3 regions of the Mesorhizobium sp. M0195 genome follow, and region 1 is predicted to be linked to each of the others. Evidence: predicted binding sites of a transcription regulator. Region 1 holds the regulator's gene; each other region holds the start of a gene.

Region 1 (7,682 bases):
GTCAGATTTACCCCAACGGACCTGTTTCGGCGATGGCGCGGCCATGACACGTTCTGGCTGCATGCAACGCGCTCCCGTCCGGTTTTTTTCTTTTAAAGCCGGTGGCTGCGATCGCCGAGCCGACGATGCCGGCCGGAAATCACGCAAGCTGCTGATTCCAGCGGCAAACCGCGGCCCATGCCGACAAAGCCCGCGGCCGCTCCTTCTTAACCCGGCTGGACGACGTTACCGGAGCGACATGAAACTGTCATGCGACTGTAATAATCGGGGGCTATTGGCCTCAGCGGGCGCCGGAGGAATGGCGCCGAGAGACCATATTCCGAACAGGAGCAGGCCACATGAGACATTTCATCCGCTCGGCGGCCGTTGCGATTGCAATGGCGGCGACGACCACCCTCACCCTGTCCGCCGCGCTCGCCGCGGACATCTCCGGCGCCGGCGCCACCTTCCCCTACCCGATCTATGCGAAGTGGGCCGACACCTACAAGAAAGACACCGGCGTTGGCCTCAACTACCAGTCGATCGGTTCCGGCGGCGGCATCAAGCAGATCAAGGCCAAGACCGTTACCTTCGGCGCTTCGGATGCGCCGCTCAAGGGCGACGAGCTTGAAGCGTCCGGACTGGCTCAGTTCCCGATGGTGATGGGCGGCATCGTTCCGGTCGTCAACCTCGAAGGCCTCAAGCCGGGCGAGTTGGTTCTCGACGGCCCGACGCTGGCCGACATCTTCCTCGGCAAGATCACGAGCTGGGATGACGAGGCGATCAAGAAGCTCAATCCCGACGTCAAGCTGCCTTCGCAGGCGATCGCGGTCGTTCACCGTTCCGATGGTTCGGGCACGACGTTCAACTTCACATACTACCTCGGCGACGTCAGCGCGGACTGGAAAGAAAAGGTCGGCGTCGACAAGGCCGTGGAATGGCCGGTCGGCATCGGCGCCAAAGGCAATGAGGGCGTTGCCAACAACGTCTCCCAGACCGGCGGCGCGATCGGTTATGTCGAATACGCCTACGCCAAGCAGAACAAGCTCACCCACACCGACATGATCAACAAGGACGGCAAGAAGGTCGAGCCCACCGCAGCCGCGTTCTCGGCGGCAGCGGCCAATGCCGACTGGAGCTCGCAGCCGGGCTATGGGGTGATCCTCGCCAATGAGCCGGGCGCCGAGTCCTGGCCGATGACGGCGGCGACGTGGATCCTCCTGTATAAGAAGCCGGACGACGCCGCGACCACCGGCGAAGCGCTCAAATTCTTCGCCTGGGCGTATGACAAGGGCGACGAGATGGCCGGCGAGCTGGACTACGTTCCGATGCCCGACAAGGTGGTTGAGAGCGTCAAGGCCATGTGGGCCAAGGAAGTCGTCGGCGACGATGGCAAGCCGCTCTACTCGGCTATGTAATCTCCTCCAGGGAGGGCGTCGACGGCGCCCTCCCTGTTGCCTTTAATCGCGAGGACCCAATGACCATCGCTTCCGATGCCATGCCATCATCTGCAGCAGCCCGGGCCAGGGACGCTACGGTGCGGCGCTTCGCGCTCACAGATGCCATATTTCGCGGACTCACCCGCGCTTCCGCAATCCTTGTGCTGGTCATCCTCGGCGGTGTCGCGATCTCGCTGTTTGCCGGCTCATGGCAGGCGCTGTCGTCCTTCGGCTTTTCTTTCCTGACGACTGAGAGCTGGAATCCGGTCACGGAAAAATTTGGCGCACTGGCGCCGATCTACGGCACCCTGGTGACGGCGGCCATCGCCATCCTGATCGCGGTTCCGATCGGCATCGGCATTGCGATCTTTCTCACCGAGCTCTGCCCGCGCCCGCTCAGGCGCCCGATCGGCATAGCGGTCGAGCTATTGGCCGGCATTCCCTCGATCATCTATGGTATCTGGGGCCTGTTCGTGTTCGCGCCATTCCTGCAGACGACGATACAGCCCTTCATCATCAACATCTTCCACGGCGTGCCGGGACTATCCAGCCTTTTCGCCGGCCCTCCTTACGGCATCGGCCTTCTGACCTCGGCGCTGATCCTCGCCATAATGGTGTTGCCCTTCATCACCTCGATCACCAAGGATGTCTTCGATACGGTGCCGGCGGTGCTGAAGGAATCGGCCTACGGCATCGGTTGCACGACCTGGGAAGTGACCCGGCGCGTGGTCATTCCCTATACCCGCATCGGCATCATGGGCGGCGTCATGCTTGGCCTCGGCCGGGCACTCGGCGAAACCATGGCGGTGACTTTCGTCATCGGCAACGCGCATCGCATCAGTGCCTCCCTGTTCGCACCGGGCACGACGATCTCGGCGACCATCGCCAATGAATTTACTGAGGCCGACGGCGACCTCTACACCTCCTCGCTGGTCGCGCTCGGCCTGATCCTGTTCGTCATCACCTTCCTGATCCTTGCCGCCGCCCGCTATATGCTGATGCGGATCGACGCCCGTACGGGAGCCTGACCGATGTCGACATCCTCATCGCTCCACAGCCGCCGCAAAGCCAGGAATTCGGTGATGATGGCGCTTTGCGTCGTCGCCGCCGGCATCGGGCTTGCCTGGCTGGCGCTCATCCTCGGTGCGTTGGTCTACAAGGGCACAGCCGGGCTTTCGTTCGCGGTCTTCACCGAGATGACGCCACCACCGGGCGAGGCCGGCGGCCTGCTCAATGCCATCGCGGGCAGCCTGCTGATGACGATCATCGCCGTTGTCGTCGGCACGCCGATCGGCGTGCTGGCGGGAACCTACATGGCCGAGTATGGACGCTTTTCGCGCATCACTACCGTCGTCCGCTTCATCAACGACATCCTGTTGTCGGCGCCGTCGATCATCATCGGCTTGTTCGTCTATGAATTGATGGTGCGGCCAATGGGACATTTCTCGGCCATTGCCGGCGCCGTGGCGCTTGCCATCCTGGTCATTCCGGTGGTCGTGCGCACCACTGAAGACATGCTCAACCTGGTGCCGAACGCGTTGCGTGAAGCCGGTGCCGCGATCGGCGCACCACGCTGGGTGGTGATCCGTTCGGTCGCCTACCGCGCCGCATTGTCCGGCATCGTCACCGGCATATTGCTGGCGATAGCACGCATTTCCGGCGAGACGGCGCCGCTGCTCTTCACCGCGCTCAACAACCAGTTCTGGAGCAGCAATATCAACGCGCCGATGGCCAGCCTGCCGGTGACCATCTTCCAGTTCGCTCTCAGCCCTTACGAGGAATGGCAGCAACTGGCGTGGACCGGCGCACTCATAATCACCCTGACGGTTCTGGGCTTGAGCATCCTCGCCCGCAGCCTTACCGGACGCAGAGAGGACAGATGACACAGATGTTGTCCCCAGACATGACGATGACCGAAACGGTCACCGAGAAGACGAAGATCGAGGTCAAGAACCTCAACTTCTACTACGGCCAGAGCAAGGCGCTGAAGGACATCAGCCTGTCGCTGCCCGAGCGCAGCGTCACGGCCTTCATCGGCCCTTCGGGTTGCGGGAAATCGACGCTGCTGCGCGTCTTCAACCGCATCTACGAGCTCTACCCGAAACAGACCGCCGAGGGCCAGGTGCTGCTTGACGGCAAGAACATTCTCGACCGGTCGCAGGATCTCAACCTCCTCAGGACAAAGATCGGCATGGTGTTCCAGAAGCCGACGCCGTTCCCGATGTCGATCTACGAGAACATAGCCTTCGGCGTCAGGCTCTACGAGAATCTCGGCAAGTCCGAGATGGACGGCCGCGTCGAGCAAGCGTTGAAGCGGGCGGCGCTGTGGAGCGAGGTCAAGGACAAGCTGAACGCCAGCGGCTTGAGCCTGTCCGGCGGCCAGCAGCAGCGGCTCTGCATTGCCCGCACCGTGGCAGTGAAGCCGGAAGTCATTCTGCTCGACGAACCGGCTTCGGCCCTCGACCCGCTGTCGACGGCCAAGATCGAGGAACTGATCGACGAGCTGCAAGCCGACTACACGATCGTCATCGTCACCCACAACATGCAGCAGGCGGCGCGCGTGTCGCGCCAGACCGCCTTCATGTATCTGGGTGAACTGGTCGAGTTCGACCGGACCGAGAAGATATTCACGTCGCCCCGCGAGAAGCGCACGCAGGACTACATCACCGGCCGCTTCGGCTGAGCCGTTCCGATCATGCATATGAGGACAGGACCATGGGCGAACACACAGTCGCTTCTTTCGACGAGGATCTCGAGCAGATCAGCAAGCTGATCCGCGACATGGCCGACCTCGCCGGTTCGATGGTCGGCGGGGCGACCAAGGCCCTGTTGAATTCCGACAACGTGCTGGCGCAACGCGTCGTCTCCGACGACGCCATCATGGACGCGCGTCAACGCGAACTGGACGACCGCGCCATCACCCTGATCGCCAAGCGCCAGCCAATGGCTCACGATCTGCGCCATGTCGTCGGAGCGATCCGCATGGCCGGCGACCTCGAACGCATCGGCGACCTTGCCAAGAATATCGCCAAGCGTGTGAGCGCGGTCGGCCTCAGCGTCACGCCGCGCGACCTATCGCATTCCATCGATGCGATGGCGCAGCTGGTGCTCATCCAGGTGCAGGGCGTCATCGAGGAGTATGCTGCAGGCGATGCGGCCGCGTTGGCCAAGCTGCGCGCCGCCGACGAGCGTATCGACGTCAAATACACGTCCGTGTTCCGCGAGCTGTTGACCTACATGATGGAAGATCCGCGCAACATCACCGCTTGCACGCATCTGCTGTTCTGCGCCAAGAATCTCGAGCGGATCGGCGACCATGTCACCAACATCGCCGAGAATGCGTATTATGTGCTGACCGGCGAGCAATTGCCCGTCAATCGTCCGAAGCAGGACGAAACAACAATGTCCGCGCCGGTGACATGATGGGGGTGCCCAGCCGATGATCGCACCACGCATAATGGTGGTGGAGGACGAGGAGCCGTTGGGCGTGCTGCTCCGCTACAATCTCGAATCCGAAGGCTACCAGGTCGAGGTGGTGACACGCGGCGACGAAGCCGAGATCCGTTTGCAGGAGAATGTGCCCGACCTTCTGGTGCTCGACTGGATGATACCGGCGGTTTCCGGCATCGAGCTCTGCCGCCGGTTGCGCGTGCGCCCCGAAACCGAGCGGCTGCCGATCATCATGCTGACCGCGCGCGGCGAGGAGAGCGACCGGGTGCGCGGTCTTTCGACCGGCGCCGACGACTATCTTGTCAAACCGTTTTCGACACCGGAATTCATGGCCAGGGTCAAGGCGCTGCTGCGGCGCGCCAAGCCGGAAGTGCTGTCCAGCGTGCTGAAGGTCGGCGACATCGTGCTCGATCGCGAATCGCACAGGGTCTATCGCAAGAAGAGCGAGATCCGGCTCGGGCCGACCGAATTCCGGTTGCTCGAGTTCATGATGCGGCATCCGGGCCGCGTCTTCTCGCGTAGCCAGTTGCTCGATAATGTCTGGGGCGAGACGATCTATATCGACGAACGCACCGTCGACGTGCATGTCGGGCGGCTGCGCAAAGCCGTCAATAACGGCCGCATGCCGGATGTCATCCGCACCATCCGCGGTGCCGGCTATGCGATCAGGGAAGATTGACCCGCCTGGTCAGGCGACGTTCTTTCTGACGCCGGGCCTCATTTGCGCGCCCGGCGCGAAAATCTCCTGGTCGACGAAGCTTAACGCCCGCATCGCGCAGCCTTCGCGGATCAGCGGCAATTCGTTCGGCTCGGTATCGAAGGAGATCGAGCCCGAGTGCTGGCCGCCGGCGGTCTGGGCGATGGCCTTGCGCAAGGCCGGCTCGATCAGATCGAAGGCGGCGGCACTGGCGCCGACCATCGCGACCGGTGCCGGATCGATCAGCGCGAACAGCGAGCCGAGACCGAAACCCAGCGCTTCGCCGGCCTTGCGGTAGGCCTCGCGTTCCGGCCCATCCTTCTCGCGCGCGCGGGCGGCCAGCGCGCGCATGTCGGCGTCGCCGACGTCGGCGACCGGTTCGCTGTCTTCGCTCATCTGCCTGGCGTTGCGCCAGATGGCATAGTTGCCGGCATAGGCTTCGATGCAGCCGCGCCGCCCGCAACGGCAGAGCGCGCCGCCCGGACGATGGATCATGTGGCCAAATTCGCCGCCCGAGGAATGCGTCCCGGTGAACAGTTCGCCCTTCAGCACAAGCCCCATACCGATGCCATGCGAAAGCAGGATGGCGATGAAGTCGTCGCGATAGCGATCCGGATTGCGCCAGCGCAAAGCCACCGCCATCATATTGCAGTCGTTCTCCACCGTGGCCGGGATGCCGAATTCGTCCTCCAGCATGTCGGCAAAGGCGATGTCGGTCTGCGGCGTGATCGGCGACCACAGCATGGCGCGTGCAGGGGAGTCGGTAATGCCCTGAATCGCCAGGGCGATGCGGGCGACACTGCGGACGTCAAGGTCTGGGTCCTCAAGCCGGCGCCGGACGATGGCCATGCATTCGCGGATCAGCTCGTCGCGCGGCATGGTCAGCGTGTCCAGCCGGCGCTGTTCCTCGGCGACCACCTGTCCCGCATAGTCGATAATGGCGGCCGACAGGAAATTCAGCGACAACACCACAGTCAGCACCGCCGCCGCTTCCGGGTTGAGGGCGAGGCCGACCTGTGGACGACCGCGTTTCAACGAAACGGGCTCACTTGCCTTGCTCTCGGCGAGGATGCCTTCCCGTATCAGGTCGGAGGAGATCGCCGATATGGTTGAATGACTGAGGCCGGTGGTGGCTGCGATCTCCGTACGCGATGGCTGGCCGGCCCGGCGCACCGCCGAGATCACCATCGCCCGGTTGCGCCGGCGCAAATCGTCATGGCGGATTCCGACCGACATCGTTTTGCTTTCCTCCCGGTTGCCGCGGCCGCTCATGAACCGGAAGCCCTCGGTAATGTCCGACAAATAGTGTCGGATGCGGCAAATAGTGTCAGATGCAGGTGGCGCTGTCATCGTTTATTCCGACGCTCGAAAAAACTCGCACAGTCATCAAAATCCATCAGAATCGATGTTGACAGCAGCCGGAGATCGGGCCAGTATTTTTTCGAGGCTCGAAAAAATTAGAGCTTCTAAGCTGGTCTTTGAGCCAATTGGTCACGCCGTACGCGGCGCAGGGAGGATATGATGAAGAAATTCACGACCGCCATTCTGGCGGGTGTCGCCATGACGCTGGCGCTGGCGTCGGTGGCGCAGGCGAAAGACAAGGTCATCGGCGTTTCCTGGTCGAACTTCCAGGAAGAGCGCTGGAAGACCGACGAGGCCGCAATGAAGGCGGCCATCGAGGCCGCCGGCGACAAGTATATTTCCGCCGACGCACAGTCCAACCCCGGCAAGCAGCTCACCGACGTCGAGAGCCTGATCTCGCAGGGTGCCAATGCGCTGATCATCCTGGCACAGGATGCCTCGGCCATCGGGCCGGCCGTGCAGAAGGCACTGGACGAAGGCATCCCCGTCGTCGGCTATGACCGGCTGATCGAGAACAAGGACGTGTTCTATCTGACCTTCGACAACAAGGAAGTCGGCCGCATGCAGGCCCGCGAAGTCTTCAAGGTGAAGCCGGAAGGCAACTACGTCTTCATCAAGGGTTCGGGTTCCGATCCGAATGCCGATTTCCTGTTTGCCGGTTCGATGGAGGTGCTGAAGGAGGCCATCGACAGCGGCAAGATCAAGAATGTCGGCGAGGCCTATACGGACGGCTGGCTGCCGGCCAACGCTCAGAA
Region 2 (7,682 bases), on a different contig from region 1:
TTGACCGCGACAGCCTCGCGCAATTGCTGCACCATCTTCTCGACATCCCACTGGGAAAAGATGTAGTCGACTTTCGGCCCGAGATCGGCCGCCGCCTGCTTGGCGCCATTATAGACGATCGTACCGAAGGCATCGCCTTCCGCCCCGCCGACGAAGAAGCGGATATGGACATCCTTGCACCACTGGGCGTCGAGCGCCTGCGCCGGCAAGGTCGAGAGTGCGGCGGCGAGCGCCATCGCGGCCGCCGCGACGGTCGAGCGCAGAACTGTCCTTCTCATCGTAATGCTCATGCACTTATCCTCCCTTTGTTCCCTCGCTAGCCGAGGGGTTTGACGATCGCTCGGCATTGCGCCGCAATCTTTCGCTGGCCGGCACCTCCCGCCGGCCGACTTCTCACACCGGGTTCGGCAGGTAGCTCGCGCCTCCCCGGCATTGTTGGAGGTAATCCAGCGCACGCGCCTGGCCGGTGATCTCGAGATCGCCGCGGTAGACCGGGTCGTGCCAGCCCTCGATGTCGATGGCGCCCTTGTAGCCGGCCAGCCGCAGCTCGCTGATCACCCGCGTCCAGTCGCTGTCGCCGAACCCCGGCGTGCGCATCTGCACGAACGGCAGGCGACCGAACACGCCATGTTCGCGGATCACGTCCCAGCGCACCGTCGCGTCCTTGCCATGGACGTGGAAGATGCGCGGCGCCCATTTGCGGATCTGCGGGATCGGGTCGATCAGATAGACCAGCTGATGGCAGGGCTCCCACTCCAGGCCGAGATTGTCGTCCGGCAACTCGTTGAACATCAACTCCCAGGCGTCCGGATTGTGGGCGATGTTCCAGTCGCCGCTGGTCCAGTTGCCGTCCATGGCGCAGTTCTCGAACGCGATGCGCACGCCCTTGTCGGCGGCACGCCTGGCCAACGGTCCCCAGACCTCGCGGAAACGCGGCAGGCTGTCGGGCAGCGGCTTGCCGCGAATGCGGCCGGTAAAGCCGCTGACCATATTGGTGCCGAACAGATGCGCGTTGTCGATGATCGTTTCCCACGCCTGGAGCACGCCGCGATCGATGTCGCCGCTCTCCAGCGGATTGCCGAAAACGCCGATCGATGAGACGATGACATCGGCATCGCCGATCGCCTCGCGGATCTCGCCCGCTAGCCGCGGAATGTCCTTGCCGCCCAGCGTCTGCCAGAAGAACGGCTGGATGCTCTCGAAGCCGAGCGGCAGGATCTGCCTGACATAGGCGGCCGGGTCGTCGAGATTGGCCCGCACCATTGTGCCGATCCTGATGTCGAGCAGCGGGTTTGGCATCATGATCCTTCCTGTGCAGCGATGGCGACCCGGCGCCCGGTCTCGGCGCTCTCGATCGCAGCGAAAACCATGGCCAGGCTCTTGATGTTGTCGGCGCCGCGCGTCTCCGGCTCGGTGCCGGTTTCGACGGCGCGGACGAAATCCTGGATGATGCCGAGATGGCCGCCGACGCGATCGGCCGGGTCGAGCGGCGGCACGGCTATCGGTTCGGTGCGGTCGAACAGGCCTTCACGGACCGGCTGCACGATTTCCGCCTTCAGCCCGTCCTCGCCGTCCCAGACAATGCTGCCGCGCTCTGCGACGATCCGCCATGTACTGTCCCAGCTGGTGCGGAAGCCGGCCGCGCACCAGCTGCCGGCATAGGTGAACAGCTTGCCGCCGCCGAGGTCGAAGCTTGCGGTCGCCGACGACCCTCGCTGATACCAGGAATTGGCCGGCTCCCACTCCTGGCAATAGACACCGGTCGGCTCGCCGGCCACCATGTAGCGGGCGGCATCGAATGTGTGGATCGCCATGTCGAGCAGCAGCACATGGCGCATCTCCTCGCGAAAGCCGCCGAAATGCGGCGCGACGAAGAACTCCGCGTGGATGCTGGTTGGCGCACCAATGGCGCCGGAATCGAGAAAGCGCCGGATGCGCCTGACATTGGCGACATAGCGGCGGTTCTGGACGACGGCATGGATACGCGCGGCGCGGCGGGCGGCCTCGACGATGGCACGCGCATTGTCCGGGCTGTCGGCGAGTGGCTTTTCGGTCAGCAGGTGGCAATTATGGGCAAAGGCGTAAAGCGCGACCTCGCGGCGGGCGGCGGGAACCACCACGTCGAATACCGCGTCGGGCCTAGTCTGGTCGAGCACGGCGTCGAGGTCGGTTCCAATGATGGCGCTCGAAAGCTCGTATTCGCGCGCCCTCGCCCGCGCCCTTTCGACATCGATATCGACCAGGCCGACGATGGCGAGCCCGTCGATCTGCCTGGCTGCATCGAGCCAGGCCTTGCTCATCGCGCCGCAGCCGACCAGGACGACATTGATCATCCAGTGCTCCTCCCTCTCGGCCCCTCCAGACCGATCGTCACGGCGTTCACGGCAGGGCCGTGAATGTTTTTCCGTAAACGTTTACGAGAACACACCCGATGGCGTAGAATGTCAATCGGCCGGCCGTGAAAAATCGTGGCGTCGGCTTGGCCCGGAGAGCAGCCGGTGCTAGCCAAGCAAGGGGAGAACTGTCCTTTGGCGTCCAGCATTCACGACCTTGCGCGTCACCTGAACATTTCGATCGGCACGGTGTCGCGCGCGCTCAACGGCCGCGCCGACGTCAACGCCGATACACGCCAGCGCGTGCTCGATGCGGCCAAGAAGCTGAATTATTCGCCGAACCAGTCCGGCCGCAGTTTGCGGCGCGGCGCCACCCATTCGATCGCCTTCATGCTGCAGCCGCATCCGGGCGATCAGGAATATGGCGAGCCGTTCTTCATTCCGTTCCTGACCGGGTTGCAGGCCAAGCTCGCCGAAAGCGGACTCGACCTGATCGTGGTGATGGGCGCGCCGGGCGACTATCAGCAGGAGCGCCTGCGCCGTGTCGTCGAGACCCGGCGGGCCGATGCGGTGGTGCTGGCCTGGACGCGGCGCGAGGACGAGCGCATCGACTATCTGACCCAGGCCGGTTTCCCTTTCGCAACGCTCGGCCGCAGCCGCTCCGGCGGCGATGCCTACCCCTCGCTCGACCTCGACTTCGAAAAAGCCGGTGCTGACGCGGTCGATCGTCTTGTCGCGCGCGGTCACCGCCGCATCGCGGCCATCCGCCCGTCGCTCGATCTCAATTTCGGCTATCTGTTCCTCGCCGGCTATCGCAAGGCGTTGCGGCGGCACGGCATCGAATTCGACCCCGAGTTGATCGCCGACGGCTTCATCAACGAGGCCGGCGGCTACGCGGTGACGCCGAAGGTCATGCGCTCCAAGGACCCGCCGACCGCCATCATCTTCAACAATGACGCGATGGCGCTTGGCGGCTGCAAGGCTTTGGCCGAGGCGGGCATCAAGCCCGGCCACGACATCGCGGTGATCGTCATCGTCGACACCCCGCTCTGCCGCTATTTTTCGCCGGCGCTGACCGGCTTCCGCCCGGCGCTTGAGCCGATGGGCGAGCGGCTGGCCGAAATGCTGCTGGCATCGATCCCGGCTTACGCCGGCGCCGCAGGCGCACGCATCATCCGTGAAGTCTGGCCGCTGCAGCTGATCGCGCGCGACAGCGATTGAGCGCGGCACTTCCCTTCTCCCCTTGGGGAGAAGGTGGCCGAGCCCAGGGGTCTTGCCTTCGGCAAGCCAGAGGACAGGCTCAGCTCGGTCGGATGAGGGTGCTCCAGCTCGGCACCGAGGCACTCCGTCCAGCACCCCTCTTCCGTCTCGGCGCTGCGCGCCGATCCACCTTCTCCCACAAGGGACGAAGGAACAAGCGCCCTCTGTCACGCAAGTATCATGTTCGCGTCCTAGACATTTTTCGGAAAGCGCTGGCGGCATGTCGATGCGACGCCCGCTTCGGCTGTTTTGTCACAAAGAGGATTTCCATGAAAAACCTGCACCGAAACGCGTCCCTCGCGGTCGCGCTGGCGATGTTCACCGCCTTGACTCCGGCCTTGGCTGAAAACGCAGCGACCGTCGGCGGCGTCAGCTTTGTCAACAAGGGCCTGGTCGGTGTCGGTCGCATCCCGGCCAGCCAAAGGGACAAGTTCGGCGAGACGTTTGGCTCCGGCTCGGGCATGGCGATCGACGCTGCCGGCTGGACGCATGGCGCCGATGGCTATAAGGGCTCGCTGTGGCTGCTGCCGGATCGTGGCTACAATGTCGTCGGCACCACCGATTACCGTCCGCGCATCAACACGATTGCCATCGAATTCGCCCCGATCGCACCGGGTGCGGCACCAGCCGCCGGCCAGGAACAGTCGGGCCTCAAGGCAACCCTTGCCGACACCATGCTTTTGACCGACGACAAGGGCGCCGACGCAACCGGCCTCGATCCGCTCAACGGCGTGCGCGCCGCGACCGACGACATGCCGATCCTGCCCGAAGCCAACGGCAAGCTCGCGCTCGATAACGAGGCGATCGTGCGGCTGCCCGACGGCACCATGTTCATCTCGGACGAATATGGTCCGAACATCTACCACTTCTCCGCCGATGGGCGTCTGATGTCGGCAACGCAGTCGCCGGCGGCGCTTGTCCCGATGCGTCATGGAACGCCGAACTTCGCGTCCAACAATCCGGGACCGGGCGCGGCAGACCCAGATCCGACGGATCCCGAAACCGGCCGTCAGAACAACCAGGGCCTCGAAGGCATGGCACTGACGCCGGACGGGAAGTTCCTGATCGCTGTGCTGCAATCGGCCCCCAGACAGGATGGCGGCGATTCCGCTTCGACGCGCCAGAACACGCGCGCGCTGGTCTACGATGCCTCGGATCCGGCCCAACTCAAGCTTGCGCATGAATATGTTGTGCCGCTGCCGGTGTTCACCGATGCCAAGGGCAAGACCAAGATTGCCGCGCAGAGCGAAATCGTGGCTCTGTCGGACAAGACCTTCCTGATGCTGGCGCGCGACAGCGGCAACGGCCAGGGGGTGAAGGGCGACACCTCGCTCTATCGCGAGATCAGCGTCGTCGATGTGTCGGCGGCAACCGACATCGCCGGCACCGAGTTCGACAAGGACAAGCCGGTTGCGCCCAAAGGTGAGCTCGATCCCTCGGTGACGCCGGCCAAGCTGACGCCGTTCATCGACATCAACGACAAGACCGAGCTCGGCCGCTTCGGGCTGCACAATGGCGCGCCCAATGACCGCAACAACCTTTCGGAGAAGTGGGAGGCGATGTCGGTGGTGAGCGTCCTCGATCCAACACGGCCCGACGACTATTTCCTGTTCGTCGCCAACGACAATGACTTTCTCACCCAGGACGGCTTCCAGGTCGGCGCGGCCTACAAGGCCGAAGATGGCGCCGATGTCGACACGATGTTCCTGGTCTATCAGGTCACGCTTCCAGGCCTCGCCGGGAAGTAGCGACACCCCCTGGCTGGCGGACGCGCCGAACGCGTCCGCCTGCCTGGCACGATCGAACGGTCGGGCCCTTCAGTTGCGGCTCGCCGGCACAAGGATTGTGTTCTAGTGGGTTTGCAAAACCTAAGACTGATGATCCGTCGAAGGCACTTACCTCAACATCTCCGCGTCCTTTGGCACGCCCGCATCGATCGGCTCGGCCGTCCTGTCCGACACGGCGGCGATCTTCCCGGCGGCCGACAGGTTCGGGCGCACGAAGACCGGCGCGACGCCGTCGACGCGGCTGTAGAGGTCGATAATATCCTGATTCATGAAGCGCACACAGCCGGAGGAAGCGTTCTTCCCGATGGAATCCCACTCCGGCGTGCCGTGCAGCCGGTACATCGTGTCCTTGCCGTCGCGGAAGAGATATAGCGCGCGTGCGCCCAGCGGGCTGTGCGGGCCGGGCGGCATGCCGTCCTTGTATTTCGCCAGTTCCGGCCGGCGCTGGATCATCTCCGGCGGCGGCGTCCAGACCGGCCACTTCTTCCTCGCCTGAACCACGGCGCTGCCGGTCCATCCGAAACCGGCCTTGCCGAGGCTGACGCCATAGCGAATTGCCTTGCCGCCGTCGCGCACCAGATAGAGGAAGTGCTCGGAGGTATCGACGACGATCGTGCCGGGTTTTTCTCCGGTCGGATCGGACACGATTTGGCGCACGAATTTCGGATCGACCTTGGCTACCGGGATTGCCGGCAGTTGATAGCCCTCGTCGACGCGCGCCGCATACATACTTGCGGCATCGCCGAAAGCCGGATCGCTTGGCGCCGCGGTCACTGGCGGCGCCGCTACGTCCGTCGTGGTGCACGCCGAAAGAGCCACGGAGGCCGCGCCCAAAGCGGATGCACCAAGAAACGCACGCCGTTCAGGCGCTCAAAAAACAGCGGAATATCGGACATGAACCCCCGGCTTGCCCATGAGATCTAGGAAAGATGCGGCCCCACGCGTGCAGGATCAATATACGATTCCGGAAGCTTTGAGAACATGATTGGATCAAGGCACGCCAGGCGGAATTCGCAACGCTGCGTCGACCTGTCTCGTTAAATCGGCAATCATTGCGGACCGGACTCAAGATAAGCCTTCGCCGAGTTGCCTGCCATGGACGACAAGATGCCCGCACGCCGGCGGACCAGCGACCTCACCAGTGGACCTATCCCGCGTACATTGCTGCTGTTCGCCCTGCCGGTGCTCGGCTCCAATGTTCTGCAGTCGCTCAACGGCTCAATCAATGCCGTCTGGGTCGGTCGTTTCCTCGGCGAAGCGGCGCTGACCGCCACGTCCAATGCCAACCTCGTGCTGTTTCTCATCCTCGGCACCGTCTTCGGCATCGGCATGGCGGCGACCATCCTGGTCGCGCAATCGGTCGGCGCCCGCGATCTGCCCGAAGCCCGCCGCATCGTCGGCACCAGTGCCACCTTCTTCTTCCTTGTCTCGGTGGTGTTCGCGGTCTGCGGCTGGATCTGGGTCGATACAATCCTCAATGCGCTCGGCACGCCGGCCGATGCGTTGCCGCTGGCGCGTTCCTATCTGCGTATCATTTTTCTCGCCGTACCGATGATGAACCTGCTGTCCTTCGTCATGACGGTGCTGCGCGGCGCCGGCGATTCGCGCACGCCTTTCCTATTCATGGCGCTGGCCGTCGTGCTCGACGTCATTTTGAACCCGTTGCTTATTCTCGGCATCGGCCCGTTCCCCGAACTCGGCATCGCCGGCTCGGCCACCTCGACGCTGATCGGCCAGACGGTAAGCGTGCTTGCCATCCTGATCGTGCTTTATGCGCGCAAGCACCCGCTGCGGCTGGCCGGCGCCAATCTTGCTCTGCTGCGGCCGGACCCGGCGCTGCTGCGCATTGTCGTCTTCAAGGGCGTGCCGATGGGCCTGCAGATGATCGTCGTCTCGTCCGCGGCGCTGACTGTGATGGGCATGGTCAATGCCTACGGCTCGCAGGTCGCGGCTGCCTACGGCATAGCCGCCCAGCTCTGGACCTATATCCAGATGCCGGCGCTCGCCATCGGCGCGGCGGTCTCGTCCATGGCGGCGCAAAATGTCGGCGCCGGACGCTGGGACCGGATCGGCCGCATCGCCGCGTCCGGCGTCGGCTTCAACCTTGTGCTTACCGGCGTGCTTGTCGCGCTGCTGTTCGTATTCGATCGCGCGGTGCTCAGCCTCTTCCTCAGCAGCGACAGTGCAGCGATCGACATCGCCACTCACATCAACAAGGTCGCATCCTGGTCCTTCATCCTGTTCGGCATCACCATCGTGCTCTTCGCCACTGTGCGTGCCACGGGCGCGGTGATGCCGCCGC
Region 3 (7,682 bases), on a different contig from region 1:
ACTCCGGATCCACCATTTTGCGGCGGCGAGCGGGCTTGGCCGCCGGAGCCTTTTCACGACGTCCAAGATCGCGCATCTCCAGCGCCTTCTCACAATTGGCCATGTAGTCGCGCGTCATCGGCAGCGTGTCGTTCTTCTTGGCAATCTGGATCTGGAAGATCACCAGATCTTGCCAGCGGAACGCAGCTTCCGAGGCGGCAAGATAGAACTCCCACATACGGCAGAAGCGCTCGTCATAAATCGCCTTGGCCTTGTCGCGGTTGGCCGCGAAGCGTTCGCCCCAATGCTTCAGCGTCTCGGCATAATGCAGCCGCAGAACCTCGATGTCGGTGACGACGAGCCCCGATTTTTCGATGGCCGGCATCACTTCGGAGAGCGACGGAATATAGCCGCCCGGGAAGATGTATTTGCGGATGAAGGCGCTGGTCGCCCACGGCACGCCGGAGCGGCCGATCGTATGCAGCAGCATGACGCCGTCCGGTTTCAGCAGCGTCGCCGACTTGTCGAAGAAGGTGCGGAAATGATTGACGCCGACATGCTCGAACATGCCGACCGAGACGATGCGATCGAAACGTTCATTGAGTTCGCGATAGTCCTTAATGTCGAAATGAACCCGGTTTTGCAGGCCCTGCGCATGGGCGCGGTCGGTGGCAACGCCGTGCTGCTCGGTCGACAGCGTCACGCCCTGTACGTCGACGTCGAACGCCTTGGCGAGATAAAGGCCAAGCCCACCCCAGCCGGAGCCGATATCGAGCACCGTCTGGCCGGCCTTCAGCCTGAGCTTGGCGGCAATATGGCGCTTCTTGGCCGCTTGTGCCTCGTCGAGGGTCATATCCGGCTGCTCGAAATAAGCGCAGGAATATTGCATGTCCTCATCGAGGAAGAGGCGGTAGAGGTCGCCCGACAGATCGTAATGGCGCTGCACGTTGCGGCGCGCCCGCGACGCCGTGTTGATCTGCTGCAGGCGCCGGAAGGCGTGGCGCAGACCTTCGATTGCTTTCGACCAGGTGGCATCGATACCGCCGCTGCCCATGTTCTGGAAGGCAATCCGCATCACCCCCAGCACGCCGCCCTCGAGAATGTCGAGTTCACCGTCCATGTAGGCTTCCGGCACCGCCAGCATCGGATCGAAAGTGATGGCGCGCTCGGCATGCCTGGTCTTGATGTGCATGTGCACCGGTTCGCCGCTGCCGTCACCGAAAGTCACCATCGAGCCTTGCGGCCCTGTCACCTTGAGATTGCCTGTGCGGACCAGGCGGTCGAGAATGCGTTTCAGCAGAATATTCATGACCAAATGTCCCCTCTCGGTCAGACAGGCTGTCTTATTCTGCATCAAGATATAGGGGTTCGAAAAGTTCCATTTGGCATAAAAATGCCCGGGTACGAGGCCCGGGCATTGGTCCAGAATAGCGATTAGCCGGCGAATGCCGACGAATGACGATCAGCCGTTGTCTTCGCCGCCCTCGAACTCCGCATTCGGATCGAAGAAGTTTTCCGGCCGCGCATTATCGTTGATGTCCTCGCCGTAGATGGCTTCCGCGGTTGTCAGCGTTTCGCCCTTGGCCTGGCGCTCGGCTTCGTCGGCCGTGCGGGCAATGTTGAGCGTGATGGTAACCTCGACCTCCGGATGCAGCGCGATCGCCACATTGGTGACGCCAATGGTCTTGATCGGCTGGTTGAGCAGGATCTGGTTGCGGTTGACCGAAAAACCTTCCGCCGTCACCAGCTCGGCGATGTCGCGTGTCGAGACCGAACCATAAAGCTGACCGGTCTCGCCGGCTGAGCGCACGGCGATGAAGCTCTTGCCGTCGAGCTTTTCTGCAATCTGCGCGGCCTCGGACTTGCGCTCCAGGTTGCGGGCTTCCAGTTGCGCCCGCTGTCCCTCGAACTTCTTCTTGTTAGCTTCGTTGGCGCGCAGCGCCTTGCCCTGCGGCAACAGGAAATTGCGGGCGAATCCGTCCTTGACCTTGACGGTGTCGCCCATCTGGCCGAGGCGGGAAACGCGTTCGAGAAGAATGACTTCCATGGTTTTGTTCCTTCGCTTGGGCGCTATCCTCAGGATCGGCGCCGAGTTGTCTGGAACAGGTCAGAAAGCTGGGGCGTCACCGCCTGTGTCGCTGTCCTGCCTGTCGCGGCAGTTAGGATCTCGTGTCGAAATCCAACCCGGGATTTGGTGTTCGATCCGGCTACGCCCGTCGTGGCCGGTGACAAAAAGCGGGCGGCGAACCGCCCGCGTAGATTTAGCGGACCACGTAGGGCAGCAGGCCGAGGAAGCGGGCACGCTTGATCGCCTTGGCGAGTTCGCGCTGCTTCTTCTGGCTGACGGCGGTGATGCGCGATGGCACGATCTTGCCGCGCTCGGAGATGTAGCGCTGCAGAAGCCGCACGTCCTTGTAGTCGATCTTCGGCGCGTTGGCGCCAGAGAACGGGCAAGTCTTGCGGCGGCGGTGGAAGGGGCGCCGGGTTGGGATCTGATTGATGTCGACCATTATTCTGCGGCTCCTTCAAAGCCTTCGCGCGGACGGCGCGGGCCACGATCGGCACCGCCATCGCCGAAGCTGCGCGGCGGACGATCACCACGGTCACCGCGATCGCGGTCGCCGAATGAGCGCGGGCCACGGTCGCGGTCGCCGAAGCCGCCGCGTTCCGAGCGCTCTTCGCGCTTCTGCATCATTGCCGACGGACCTTCCTCATGCGCATCGACCTTGATGGTCAGGAAACGCAGTACGTCCTCGGACAGACCCATCTGGCGCTCCATTTCGTTGAGCGCGGCCGGGGGGCAGGTGATGTCCATGAGTGTATAATATGCCTTCCGGTTCTTGTTGACCCGGTAGGTGAGGGACTTCAGTCCCCAGTTCTCGACCCGGCCGACGGACCCGCCATTCGCGGTGATGACGCCCTTGTACTGTTCGACAAGCGCATCGACCTGCTGCTGCGAGAGGTCCTGCCGAGCAAGAAACACATGTTCGTATAGAGCCATAGTGTTCGTGCCTTTCTTCGTTTCTCTCCCGGTTCCCGGCGGCAAAAGCCTCTGCAACTTCTCTGACCCGCAATCCTTGCGAAGGCGGGGAAGAAAGGAGCATGACGAGACGGTCGAGAGCGGAGACACGGGAGGCGGAAGCGCTTCTGGCTTCACGCGAAGGTTTCGAAAAACCTCCGGCCCTCCGTTCAGCCCCCAGCAAGGACCGGCAGATTGCGGGCGTCTATACAGGAATTTGGCCGCAAGGCAAGGGCAAACGGCCGACGTGTCGTAAGCAGATGAGTTGTCCGGATTAGGTAGCACATGAGTTGTCCGGTCTTATTGGGCTGCTGGCCTCATTCGCAAGGTCTTACGGATTCCCTGCCCGGACCCAAGAATGTTTTCCTCGCCTGACAAAACAAACCGGATGCCCTGTTCGTATAATCGCGGGAGACGGTCGAGGTAACGCCAACAAATCGAACAGCTCTACGCAGTCGGCAATCAGCTGCAACAATTCCCGTCTCTCGACGACACGATCGGAGTTCGCGCATCACGCTGCAACTTCAGCTGCCTCAGCTCGTGTGTGCAGCCACTTTGCCTGTGGTTTCGGGGAAGAAATCGGGCGCCGCATGGCGCTTGCCGAACATCATGTCGTATTGCAGCAGACGGAAGTCGCGGATTGCCGGGTCGATCTCTTTCTGACGCGACCAATCGGGGGTGGCCTCGCCCCCCGGTGCCAACAGCAAATTACGGTCGATGACGCGGTAGCGCTCTCGCAACTGGCCGAGGAAGCCGGTGTAATAGGGATGGCTGATGCCGGCCGTTTTCAGGATATGGTAGGGCAGGAAGGCCGGGCTGACGGCGCCCAGATCCTCGGAGGGGCCGCTGCGGTTCGACCAGACGATCAATGGCGTCTGGTGGTGCTGCAGCATCTGGTCGGCCGGCTCCTTGCGCGGCGCGACATTGTCCTTCAGGAAACCGGTCTCGACGTAGACCGGCCCAAGCGGCGGCAGGTGATCGCCGAAGAATGCGATGACGGTCGGCCGCTCGCGTTTCTTCGCCCATTCGATCAGCCGCTCGAGGCCGCGGTCCGCGTCGGAAGAGCCTTCGGCGTAGCTCAACAGCGATTCACGTGCCCATTGGCTGATCGGCGCCTGCACCTTGTGGGTCGGATTGGTATAGCGATACGGCTCATACGGCCCGTGGTTCTGCAGGCTGACGGCGAAAAAGAAGACCGGCTCGGCGCTGGTATCGGCTTCGCGGATGATCTCGTCGGTCATCGCTGCGTCCGACGCGAGCGGTCCGCGCTTCTGCATGGGCGGCAACGTCTCCTCGGACTTGAAGTCGTTGAAGCCGAAATCGGCATAGACGGCCCCCCGGTTCCAGAACCAGTTGGTGCCGGGATGGATGGCGCGCGCTCGGTAGCCCTGACTTTTCAGGAAGGTCGCCAGCGAGGGAGTCGGTGTCCGCACATATTGCTGGTAGGGAATGCTGCCCGCCGGCAGGAAGGCGTTGGAAAAGCCGGTCAGGGCCTCGAACTCGATGTTGGCCGTCATGCCGCCGAACTCGGGCGAGAACATGTAGCCCGTGCGCAGTGCCCGCACATTGGGGATAGGGTCGGGTGTGATGGTGACGCCGGGCAGCTTGGTCGGATCCCAGAAGGATTCGCTCATCACGACGATGATGTCGGGCTTCTCGGCAGGTACCGAGGCGATCACCTGCGGTTTGCCGATCGCTTCGATCGCCTTGTCGGAATAGCCGGGCGGCGCCGAGACATGCGCCATCGGGACGTTCAGCGCGAAGGCGAGCGCAAAACCGTTCGAGGCATAGTTTTCCTTCTGGTCCCACATAATCGGGATGATCTGCAGCCGGTCGCGCGTCCACGAGAAAGTGGCATAGTCCATGATGGAGACGAAGAAAGCGATCAGCGGCACCGTCAGCGTCAGCCGGGCAAGGCGGCCCTTGTGGCTGAGCGCCGGAACGCGGCGGCGCCATAACCGCCAGCCATAGACGAGCAGCGACAGCCCGCCGACGATGCCGATCGCCAGGGCAATGGCGGTTCCCGGGCGATCGCGGACCAGGAGTGGCATCAGTGCCACGATCTGCCGGGAATAGAGGAAATCGGTCGGATAGAGCGGATCGCCGAGATAGAGCGACTTCTGGTGGCCGACGAACGCCAGCGACAATGTCAGCGGCGCGACGATCATCAGGCTCTGATGGCTGCGGCCGAGCACGGCGTCGAGGCCGATGAGGATCAGCGCAAAAATGATGATCGTGGTCCAGCCGGGTTTGAAAGGCTGCAGAAAGAAATCAATGGTGCCGGCAAAGTTGCCGCGCACGATCAGTTCGATGGCAAACACCAGGATAGCCGCAGCCAGCAAGCTGATAAGGCCATAGCGGATGACAGGCCATCTGCGCGCCGGCAGATAGCCAGTCGACGGATCGCCTTCAAGAAACTGTGGCGCCGCCTCGGCTGCGCTCTGCTTGGTCTTTGCCACTTCAATAGTTCCCCGGCCCGCAACAAAGGCGTCACTCGATTGTCATCGAACTGTCACGCAAAGCCTAGCGCCTGCGGCGGAAATAAGAAGAGCCAGCAAACAAATCGTGAGCGGTTTTCATCATGAGTGATCGCCAAAAAGCCTGCCGAAACAGGCACTCGGCCGACGCCGAGCGGTCAAGGTTGGACTTGACTTGGGCGCACGCCTTGCGTCACAGGCAGCGAGAACCAGCAGCTGGGAGCCGACGATGGCCATCGCATTCACCTTTCCGGGGCAGGGCAGCCAGGCTGTCGGCATGGGCAAGGACCTCGCCGATACTTTTGTGGAATCGCGGCAGATCTTCGAGGAAGTCGACGACGCGCTCGGTGAAAAACTATCGCAGCTGATCTGGGAAGGCCCGGAAGAGACGCTGACGCTGACCGCCAATGCTCAGCCGGCGCTGATGGCGGTGTCACTTGCCGCAGTCCGGGCGCTGGAGGCGCGCGGCTTCTCCCTGAACGGCAAGGTCACCTATGTCGCCGGCCATTCGCTCGGTGAATATTCGGCACTTGCGGCCGCTGGTTTCGTTTCGGTCGCCGACGCCGCCCGGCTGTTGCGTATCCGCGGCAATGCCATGCAGGCGGCTGTACCGGCCGGCGAGGGCGCGATGGCGGCGATCATCGGGCTGGAACAGGCCGACGTCGAGGCCGCTTGCGCAGAGGCCGCCCAAGGCACCGCCAAAGATCCCGCGCAAGCCTTGGTGTGCCAGATCGCCAACGACAATGGCGGCGGCCAGCTGGTGATCTCCGGCGCCAGGCCGGCGGTCGAACTGGCGGCGAAGCTATGCACGGAAAAGGGCGCCAAGCGGGCGCTGATGCTGCAGGTCTCGGCGCCCTTCCATTCGGCATTGATGAAGCCTGCGGCCGAGATCATGCGGGAGGCGTTGGCCGCCGTGACGAAGCGTGCGCCGGTCGTGCCGCTGGTCTCGAATGTTACTGTGACCCCGACGAGCGATCCTGACGAGATTGCCCGCCGCCTCGTCGAACAGGTGATCGGGCGCGTGCGCTGGCGCGAAACGGTGGAGTGGTTCGGCAGCAACGGCGTTGCGACGCTTTACGAAGTGGGCGCCGGCAAGGTGCTGTCGGGGCTGGCCCGCCGCATCAACCGCGATATTGCCACCACTGCCATCGGATCCGCGGCGGATGTCGAGGCGGCGCTGGCGGCGCTTGCATAATCAACTGGCGATTTGACCCCGCTCCATGCAAAGGGTGTTCGCTCAGATCAGGAGGCAAGAATGTTCGAATTGACCGGCCGCAAGGCGCTCGTCACCGGCGCATCGGGAGGTATCGGCGAGGCGATCGCCCGCGTGCTGCACGGCCAGGGCGCCATCGTCGGCCTGCATGGCACACGTATCGAGAAATTGGAGGCGCTGGCCGCCGAATTGGGCGACCGGGTCAAGCTTTTCCCGGCCAATCTTTCCAACCGCGACGACGTCAAGGCGCTCGGCCAGAAGGCGGAGGCCGACCTCGAAGGCGTCGACATCCTCGTCAACAATGCCGGCATCACCAAGGACGGGTTGTTCGTGCGCATGGCTGACGCCGACTGGGATAGCGTGCTCGAGGTCAACCTGACCGCCGTGTTCCGGCTGACCCGCGAGCTTACCCATCCGATGATGCGGCGCCGCCATGGCCGCATCATCAACATCACTTCAGTGGTTGGCGTCACCGGCAATCCCGGCCAGACCAATTACTGCGCCTCCAAAGCCGGTATGATCGGCTTTTCCAAATCGCTGGCGCAGGAGATCGCCACCCGCAATATCACCGTCAACTGCGTCGCCCCGGGCTTCATCGAATCGGCGATGACCGCCAAGCTCAACGACAAGCAGAAAGAGGCGATCATGGCGGCGATCCCGACCCGGCGCATGGGCACGGGCGCCGAAGTCGCCTCTGCCGTCGCCTACCTCGCTTCCAACGAGGCAGCCTACGTCACCGGCCAGACCATTCATGTCAATGGCGGCATGGCAATGATCTAACATTTGGGAAAACGCTTCATTCCGTCTTGGATGCATGGGATTTTTCGTGTAATGCCGCCCGCAACCCGGCGGTTCGGGCAAAAACCGGTCCTGTTCCGCTGCGTTTCCGGCAGGACCATCTTTCAGCTTGATTAGCGGCATTCTGCCCGCTAACGAAGACAGACAACCAAAAGACGAGGATGCCCAAATGAGTGACACCGCAGAGCGCGTCAAG

Evidence for each region. The regulator PhoB, encoded in region 1, activates phosphate uptake and scavenging genes when phosphate is short. The targets are predictions, from matches to a motif close to TGTCATNNANCTGTCAT.
Region 2: NKJ12_RS15035 (esterase-like activity of phytase family protein) is a predicted target of PhoB. The motif match lies at 3,759-3,775, and genes of this name have one in related genera.
Region 3: NKJ12_RS23465 (LTA synthase family protein) is a predicted target of PhoB. The motif match lies at 5,498-5,514, and genes of this name have one in related genera.

What each region holds. Positions count from the first base shown of each region.
Region 1 covers NZ_JAMYSV010000009.1:51,058-58,739, forward strand. The annotation lists gene pstS (phosphate ABC transporter substrate-binding protein PstS) at 339-1,397, shown strand; gene pstC (phosphate ABC transporter permease subunit PstC) at 1,457-2,446, shown strand; gene pstA (phosphate ABC transporter permease PstA) at 2,450-3,301, shown strand; gene pstB (phosphate ABC transporter ATP-binding protein PstB) at 3,298-4,101, shown strand; gene phoU (phosphate signaling complex protein PhoU) at 4,134-4,841, shown strand; gene phoB (phosphate regulon transcriptional regulator PhoB) at 4,858-5,547, shown strand; gene NKJ12_RS18690 (ROK family protein) at 5,557-6,801, opposite strand; gene xylF (D-xylose ABC transporter substrate-binding protein) at 7,087-7,682, shown strand, end outside.
Region 2 covers NZ_JAMYSV010000006.1:126,606-134,287, reverse strand. The annotation lists gene NKJ12_RS15055 (substrate-binding domain-containing protein) at 1-290, opposite strand, end outside; gene NKJ12_RS15050 (sugar phosphate isomerase/epimerase family protein) at 394-1,302, opposite strand; gene NKJ12_RS15045 (Gfo/Idh/MocA family protein) at 1,299-2,333, opposite strand; gene NKJ12_RS15040 (LacI family DNA-binding transcriptional regulator) at 2,529-3,554, shown strand; gene NKJ12_RS15035 (esterase-like activity of phytase family protein) at 3,863-5,341, shown strand; gene NKJ12_RS15030 (L,D-transpeptidase) at 5,489-6,154, opposite strand; gene NKJ12_RS15025 (MATE family efflux transporter) at 6,476-7,682, shown strand, end outside.
Region 3 covers NZ_JAMYSV010000014.1:59,807-67,488, reverse strand. The annotation lists gene NKJ12_RS23485 (cyclopropane fatty acid synthase) at 1-1,288, opposite strand, end outside; gene rplI (50S ribosomal protein L9) at 1,442-2,026, opposite strand; gene rpsR (30S ribosomal protein S18) at 2,241-2,489, opposite strand; gene rpsF (30S ribosomal protein S6) at 2,489-2,980, opposite strand; gene NKJ12_RS23465 (LTA synthase family protein) at 3,532-5,457, opposite strand; gene fabD (ACP S-malonyltransferase) at 5,705-6,670, shown strand; gene fabG (3-oxoacyl-[acyl-carrier-protein] reductase) at 6,731-7,468, shown strand; gene NKJ12_RS23450 (acyl carrier protein) at 7,656-7,682, shown strand, end outside.